Linked DNA regions of Adhaeribacter arboris. The protein of the gene in region 1 interacts with the protein of each later gene in a pairwise test. Links are inferred from orthologs where the notes say so. Each region holds a gene or a part of one and is shown on either strand. Other genes may lie near its edges.

What was found. Proteins that work in one complex are often made in the same cells at the same time.
Region 2: the proteins of AHMF7605_RS22860 (region 1) and ileS interact in binary tests that used the Escherichia coli proteins (3 or more experiments, as listed by UniProt). The link is inferred for Adhaeribacter arboris from one-to-one orthologs.

Annotation. Positions count from the first base shown.
Region 1 is NZ_PYFT01000001.1:5,623,412-5,627,041, reverse strand. Bases 258-3,117 are described here. They hold AHMF7605_RS22860 (ABC transporter substrate-binding protein), read right to left. Parts: upstream 2,266-3,117; coding sequence 1,249-2,265; downstream 258-1,248. Other genes in these bases: AHMF7605_RS22855 (FRG domain-containing protein), read left to right, coding at 2,751-3,117; AHMF7605_RS22865 (sugar ABC transporter ATP-binding protein), read right to left, coding at 258-1,132. In the rest of the region: more of AHMF7605_RS22865, read right to left, coding at 1-257; more of AHMF7605_RS22855, read left to right, coding at 3,118-3,542. UniProt on the Escherichia coli protein: Part of the ABC transporter complex RbsABC involved in ribose import. Binds ribose. Also serves as the primary chemoreceptor for chemotaxis.
Region 2 is NZ_PYFT01000001.1:4,483,267-4,488,021, reverse strand. Bases 510-4,494 are described here. They hold ileS (isoleucine--tRNA ligase), read right to left. Parts: upstream 4,112-4,494; coding sequence 710-4,111; downstream 510-709. Other genes in these bases: AHMF7605_RS18285 (lipoprotein signal peptidase), read right to left, coding at 510-591. Outside these bases: more of AHMF7605_RS18285, read right to left, coding at 1-509. UniProt on the Escherichia coli protein: Catalyzes the attachment of isoleucine to tRNA(Ile). As IleRS can inadvertently accommodate and process structurally similar amino acids such as valine, to avoid such errors it has two additional distinct tRNA(Ile)-dependent editing activities.

The DNA of each region.
Region 1 (3,630 bases):
ACCAATTAGAAGCAGTTTCGTGCTCTTGGTTCAAATTTAATAGTCCGAATTTGCTGTATTTACTTAGGGCAGATAAAGTAATGTTATTGGCAACGGATAAATTTAAAGCTAAGCCTTCTTCTTTCCGGTTTTCGCTTAATAAATCCATTTCGGTGCCTAAAGCCTTGCCCGGATTAATGTATACGGCGTTGAGTTCCGGGTAATTTTTAATTTTTACCTGACCATTACGAACGATTTCCAAGCCAAAAATACTCCGGATGGTTTCGGAACGCCCCGCCCCTACCAAGCCCGAAATGCCTAAAATTTCACCTCGCCGGAGCGTAAAAGTTATTTCTTTATGATACGGAGCCGTTACCAGATTGCGAACAGTTAAAACCGGCTCCCCAATTTGGTGCGGAAGATGCGGGTATAACTCCTCTACCGATCGGCCAATCATGTGCCGGATTATTTCCGGAATAGTAACTTCGGATATGTTACCGGAAGTGATAGATTCTCCGTCGCGGATTACGGTAAACCGGTCGGCTATTTCCATTACTTCTTCCAGAAAGTGGCTGATGTAAATAACCGATATATTATTTTCTTTTAGCTTCCGGATTACTTTAAACAAAGCGCGGGCATCTTCGGCGGTTAAAGAGCTGGTAGGCTCATCCAGGATAACCACTCTTGATTCAATCACCAAAGCGCGGGCAATTTCTACCAGTTGTTGTTTACCTAAGCTTAAGCGATTAACCGGCATATCCGGGTCAAGGTGACCTTGTCCTAACCAGTCGAGTGCTTCTTTTACCTGCTGCCGCTGCTTTTTCACGAACCCAAACGAAGTGCGTTCCAGCCCCAGCATTATATTTTCTTCAATCGACAAATGAGGCGCTAAAGTTAATTCCTGGTAAATCATGGCAATACCCGACTGACGACCCGCCGCCGGTGATTCCGGCGCGTATAACTGGCCATCTAAATGCATGGTGCCGCCATCCGCGGTGTAAGCTCCACTCAAAACTTTCATGAGGGTACTTTTACCCGCCCCATTTTCGCCGATTAACGCGTGCACTTCGCCACGCTCTACCTGCAAGCTAACGTTCTTTAAGGCTTTTACCGGCCCAAAGCTTTTGCTTATATTTTCTAAAGAAAGCAGCAAGAAATTTAGATTTAAATGAATAAGATTTTAACTGGCTGTACCTATAAAATTATAGTCCATAGTCTGTGGACTATGGTCCACAGACTATGGACTATGGACTATCGACTAAAGCCTAATTACTCATTCAGCCATTTTTTTAAATCGGGCGTGAGCAAGGCATTAATCTTAGGATCATTGATATTTTCTTTCGTAGCCATAGTAATTCCGGTATCAATGCGCTTTTCGAAAGCATCCCCTTTAATAACAGCTACTGCGGTTTTTACTCCCTGGTATCCCATGTTAAACGGGTCCTGCAAAGCTAATCCCTGAATAGTACCCGCATTTAAGGCCGTAATTAAAGTTTCATTCGAATCAAAGCCCACAAATTTTACTTTGCCCGCTTTGCCGGCCGTTTGCAAAGCCCGCAACATTCCTTGCGTGGAAGATTCATTCGGGCAGTAAATACCATTTACGTCAGCAAAACGGTTTAACAAATTTTGAGAAGCCTGAAAAGCTTTTTCCATGGTAGCGCCGGCGTACTGGTTCGTAGAAACCAGTTGGGCATCAGGAGCATATTCTTTCATGCCCGCTAAAAAACCCTCTTCGCGAGCATGAGTACTGGCCGAGCCTTCGCTGTAACGCAGCATTATTATTTTTCCTTTCCCGCCGGTCAACTCCGCCAACCGTTGCGCGCATAATTTACCTCCCGCAAAATTATCGGTAGCCACAAAACTGGCGTATTCTTTTGAACCCAAATCGGAGTCGAAAATTACTACCGGAATTTTACGTTTTATAGCGGCTTTCACGGGCGGTACTAAGCTTCGTTCGTCGAGGGGAGCTAAAACAATACCGTTCACCCCGCGGCTGATAAAGTTTTGAACCACCTGAATTTGCATTTGCCGGTCGTCTTCTTTTTGCGGTCCCTGCCAAATAACTTCTACATTACCTAACTCGCTGGCTGCTTTCATGGCGCCGGCGTGTACACTTTTCCAGTAGGTATGCGTCGAACCTTTTGGTATTACGGCAATCTTTAACGTCTCACCCGCTGTTGGCTTAGCATTAGTGCTATTTTCCTGCGTGGAGCCAGAATTATTATTACAGGCCGTAAAAACAGAACCAAGAGCCATTGCTCCCAGAACCAGGGCATTTTTCAAAAATCTGCTTCGATTAGTTATCATTTTTATAAGGCGTAAAAAATTATCTTGTCTGTTGTAAAATCTACTAAGTAGATTTTTGCTGAATGAAGGCAAAACCGGTTGTATAAGTAGTTGTTCGATTAATAAATTGGTGCTTACCAATAAATTAGTGTAAGGCATAGGCCAAACTAATTTCGTTGAAGTACTAAATAAATTTTAGTGCAAACCTTTTATTTAAATAGTTAAGCGTAAAATTTTGCTTCAGTGCCAGCTCATCGCGTGGTGAAAATAGGGAAATTAATTTTTATTAAAACAATTTGCTTTCATATTTATTGCCTGGAACAAAAGACAGGTCGTGGCTCCACCAGTCCTTAAATCAAGCTTACATTTTCTAGATCGGGTAAATTTCTCTGGGTGGTGGCAAGCATCTTCCGGTAAATAATTATACAATTTACCGGATTCACGTATACGGAACAGTAAACTTTAACTGTCCCTTTTTAAATATGTCATCAGATAACGATATTTTGGTTAACTCTTGGGAGGAATTGCAAAGGGCGCTATTTAATGATTCTTGGGACCCGAAAATTAATCGTTACCGCTCTTCTTATGTTTACCGGGGCATGTGGAATAAAAATTTTGAGTTAACCACTAGCTTAATCCGGCTCGGTGGTGATTATCCAAAGCTGGAAACGCATTTACTGCGCAATTTTAGGAAATACGCGCACCGCGATGCTGCCCCGGGCAATTCAATCTGGAATTGGCTAGCCGTAGCGCAGCACCATGGTTTGCCCACCCGTTTGCTCGACTGGACTTACTCCCCTTACGTAGCCTTGCATTTTGCCACTAATAATTTATTGCACTACGATACGGATGCTGTAATTTGGTGCGTGAATTACGTACGGTCGAACTCCCATTTGCCCTTGGTGCTGAAAGATGCCATTTCGGAGGAAGGTTCGAATGTTTTTACCCCTGAAGTATTGGAGCCGGTCTGCAGTTCGCTGAAAGAATTAGGCGCTTTTCAGGAGGAAGATTACGTTATATTTCTGGAACCACCTTCGCTGGACGGTAGAATAGTGCATCAATTTGCTTTGTTTGCCATGATGTCGAAGCCAACGGCCTTGCTCAGCGATTGGCTGAAACAAAATCCGGATTTGTATTTCCGGATTATTATTCCGGCGCGTTTAAAATGGGAAATCCGCGATAAACTAGACCAAGCCAATATTACCGAACGGGTATTATTTCCGGGGCTTAACGGTTTAAGCGAGTGGTTGCGCCGCCATTATACTACTATCTGATTTTAAGTTTTCGGTTATAAGCTTTTGTAATTTTGGCTCGTAAATAACCAATAAATGTTGAGTTTATCTTAAATTTTCGGAGATTATC
Region 2 (4,755 bases), 1.1 Mb from region 1 along the record:
TATCCTTCTATCCGGTAAACTGGAAAAGAAGCGTTTCTGATTAAACAAAATAATCAAGACGCCAATAAAAATAGCCGAATCAGCGACGTTAAAAATTGGCCACAACGACATAGCTTGACCGCCTAATACGGGAACCCAATACGGAATGATACCTTCCCAAATATCCAGATAAAACATATCTACTACCTGACCGTGAAACCAAGGGGTTGGCGAACCAAACGGAGCGTTATCAAACCAAATTCCGTAGAAGATACTATCAATCAGGTTACCAATGGCCCCGCCTAAAATTAAGGCTACGCACCAGATAAAACCCGAATGCGCCCGATGTTTCCACAGATAATATAGGCCGTAACCAATGAACACCATGGCTACCATCCGGAACAAACTTAAAATTAATTTACCGTAACTAGAACCTAACTCCACGCCAAAGGCCATTCCTGGGTTAAGAGTATAATGCAGCTTTGCCCACTCGCCAATTAAATGAATCTCGCCGGGTAATCCCATATCCATATTAAAATGGACCACAAATTTTACAATTTGATCAATAAGGATAACAACAAGGCTAAGCAGGTAATATTTATAATATTTCATCTACAAACTTTTACTATAAACGTTTGGGAGTTAGATAAACAAGTTCAATTATTAAACTTAAACAATTTTACTCTTACATAATTCCCAAAGCAATTAATTATCAAAAAATTACCTACTTTTAAACTACTTCCAGCTTGGCAGTAAGGGTAAATTCGTCAATTTCCAGAGCCGTACCATCGGCTATTATTTCGGTTAATTGCACATCCGTAGCCTGAGTTTCTTCGCTGATGTATTTCTCAAAAGCTTGTACAGCGGCATTCACTTCGGCATTATTATTTTGTAACGAAATCCGGATACGATCCTGTACATCTAACCCGCTATCTTTCCGCAGGTTTTGAATACGGTTTACCAGATCACGGGCAATACCTTCCTGCTTTAAAGCTTCGGTAAGTGTAATATCTAAAGCCACCGTTAATTTACCTTCGGATGCTACCAGCCAACCCGGAATGTCTTCGGAAGAAATTTCTACATCGTCCGAGGTAATTATTACCGTATCATTGCCCAACAGAATTTCAAAACCATTTTCTTTTTCCAGCTTGTTAATTTCATCCTGGTTCATCTTCTGAATAGCGGCCGCTACTTCTTTCAGGCGCGGACCGAAAATCTGACCTAGCTTTTTAAAATTAGGTTTAATTTTCTTTACCAATATACCGGATGTATCATCAATGTATTCAATAGCTTTCACGTTTACCTCCGATAAAATTAAATCGGCTACGGCTTCTATTTGCGTCTTTGTTTTCCCGTTAAGCACCGGTATTAAAATACGCGATAAAGGTTGCCGTACTTTCATGCTTTCTTTCTTCCGGAGCGAGTGCACCAGCGACGATATAGTTTGCGCTAAAGCCATTCTTTCTTCCAATTCGGCATCGATTGCTGATTCACTCACCTGGGGATAATCCGCTAAATGCACCGACTCTACTTGATTCTTACCAGATACCCGGTTCAAATCTAAGAAGAGCTGATCCATGTAGAAAGGGGCAACTGGGGCAGCTAATAAAGCTATTGTTTCCAGACACGTATAGAGCGTTTGGTAAGCCGCTACTTTATCTTGGTTGTACTCTCCTTTCCAGAACCGCTTACGGTTCAGGCGCACGTACCAGTTACTTAAATCATCGCTTACAAAATCCTGAATAGCACGGGTAGCTTTCGTTGGGTCATAATCGGCGTAAGCCGCATCTACCAATGTTAACAACGAATTTAATTTTGAGATTATCCACCGATCGCTTTCCGTCCGATTCTCTAAAGATACTTCTGCTTCGGCATACGTGAAATTGTCGAGGTTTGCGTAAAGCGCAAAGAACGAATAGGTATTCTGTAAAGTCCCGAAGAACCGGCGCTGTACCTCTACGATGCCGTCGGTATTAAATTTCAGGTTATCCCAAGGCGGCGCATTCGAAATCATGTACCAACGTGTCGCATCCGGTCCGTAGGTTTTAATGGTTTCGAACGGATCCACGGCATTGCCTAAGCGCTTGCTCATTTTATTGCCGTTTTTATCAAGAACTAACCCATTGGCCATTACATTTTTAAACGCCACGTTATCTTCCAACATAACCGCAATGGCGTGTAAAGTAAAGAACCAACCGCGCGTCTGGTCTACTCCTTCCGCAATAAAATCGGCGGGGAAGTTTTTCTGGAATATCTCTTTGTTCTCTAATGGGTAATGCCACTGGGCATAAGGCATAGCTCCCGAATCGAACCAAACGTCGATTAAGTCTGGTTCCCGGTACATTACTTTGCCCGATGGCGCTACCAAACGAATGTTATCCACATACGGCCGATGCAAATCCATTTCCGAAATTACAGTAGCTTCCATTATTCCAGCAGCAACAGCCTTATCTACTTCAGCTTGCAATTCAGCTACGGAGCCAATGCAAATTTCCTCAGTACCATCTTCGGTTCGCCAGATTGGTAAGGGCGTACCCCAATACCGGGAACGGGAAAGATTCCAGTCAACCAGGTTTTCGAGCCAATTACCGAAGCGGCCTGTACCCGTAGATTCCGGTTTCCAATTTATGGTTTTATTCAGTTCAACTAATCTACTTTTTACGGCTGTAGTTTTAATGAACCAAGCATCTAATGGATAATATAAAACCGGTTTATCTGTTCGCCACGAATGTGGATAGGTATGCTCGTATTTTTCAACCTTAAAGGCTTTATTTTCTTCTTTTAAAATGATTGAGATAATAATATCTGTTGTTTTATAATCCGGATTACTTTCATCTTCATTAGTATAATTCTTCACATAAAAGTCATCTGGGCCAAGGGCTTTATGCGTTTTGATTTTATATTTATCAACACCTTCCAGGAGCTTTACGCCAATTTCATTAATGAATTTTCCTCTTCTATCTACAGTAGGTAGCTCATTACCGGTTTCATCTTTTATAGTTAAGGCCGGAATACCGTGTTGTTTGGCTACGCGAAAGTCATCCGCTCCAAAAGTAGGTGACGTATGCACCACGCCGGTTCCGTCGGAGGTAGTAACAAAATCTCCCGCCACTACCTGGAATGCTTTATCGGCATCGTAGAATGGTTGCAGGTAAGGCATTAGTTGTTCGTACCGGATACCTACTAATTGCTTACCTGTAAATTCCTGAACAATCTCAAATGGAATGGCTTTATCTCCTGGTTTGTAATCTGCAAGTTTCAAGTTTTTACTTTTTTCGGAGAAATACTTACCTACCAGTTCTTTGGCAATTACCACACTTACCGGTTTATGCGTATAGGCATTAAATGTATTTACCTGCACATAAGCTATCTTTTCCCCTATGGCTAAAGCAGTATTTGACGGCAAGGTCCAGGGAGTAGTTGTCCAGGCAAGAATGAAGACATCACCAGTAGGCTTAGAGAAAAGAAATTCTGAATTAGAATCTTTAATAACTTTAAACTGGGCAACTATGGACGTATCTTTTACTTCTCTATAGCAGCCGGGCTGGTTTAGTTCGTGAGAGCTCAGTCCGGTACCATCAGAGGGCGAATACGGTTGAATGGTATAACCTTTATATAAAAATCCTTTTTCGTACAGCTTCTTTAAAAGCGCCCAAATAGATTCGATATAATCGTTTTCGAAGGTTATATACGGATTATCTAAGTCTACCCAATAACCCATTTTTTGAGTAAGATCATCCCACTGACTTTTATAACGCATCACGGTTTCGCGGCACCGAGCATTATAGTCCTCAATAGAAATTTTCTTACCTATATCTTCTTTAGTTATACCTAGTTCTTTTTCAACCTGAAGTTCAATCGGCAAGCCGTGCGTATCCCAGCCTCCTTTACGGTTTACCTGAAATCCTTTCAAAGTTTTGTAACGGCAAAAGATATCTTTTACGGCCCGGGCCATTACGTGGTGAATACCCGGTGTACCGTTTGCAGAAGGGGGACCTTCGTAAAAAACAAAAGAAGGATGTCCTTCCCGGGTTTCCACCGACTTTTCAAATATCTTGTTACTATTCCACCGTGCCAGCACTTCTTCGGCTAACTTAGCGTAGTTTAGGTTTTTGTACTCGTTATACTTCACTGTTATTATTTAACTTATTATCTTCTGGTATATCTTTTAATTTGCCTTATTAGCTTCACTATTAGTAATGTGGTGATTAGATCATTAATATTTAACCTATCTGCACACCTTGGTTCATAAGTATTAGTAAAAGCTTTAAGAACAAAATTAAGTTCGTAAAACTATTTAAGGTTAAATCCAAAAACTTAACACCTTGTGGTTTTGCTACTTTAAAGCTTTACTTGCGCAAAAATACTAAAGCAAATCAATAAAACCGAAGATGTATAAATTATACCTGCATTTGTAATAAAATAGTAGAGTTGATTTTAACTACTTCCTAGATAAAATGTAGTTCTTTCTTAAAAGTAGCTTGATAAACAGTATTCGATAATGCAGTTTTACTAAATGAATAATGGGGATAATTCTTGGACAACAATATTGTTACTTTATTCTAACCAAATATAATTAAGCTACTTACAATTCATTCCTCCGGATAAAATAAACACATTTTGAACAGAACCTTAAAGAAAGAAACAGGCAATTACAGAGTTTATACAGCTTTGCTATACCATACTTTTAAGAAAAACTGTGATTACCTGTAGTTCTTTTATGCATTTTACTTCTTAGGTGCATCCAGAAACTATTACTTTTGCTATAACCTAATT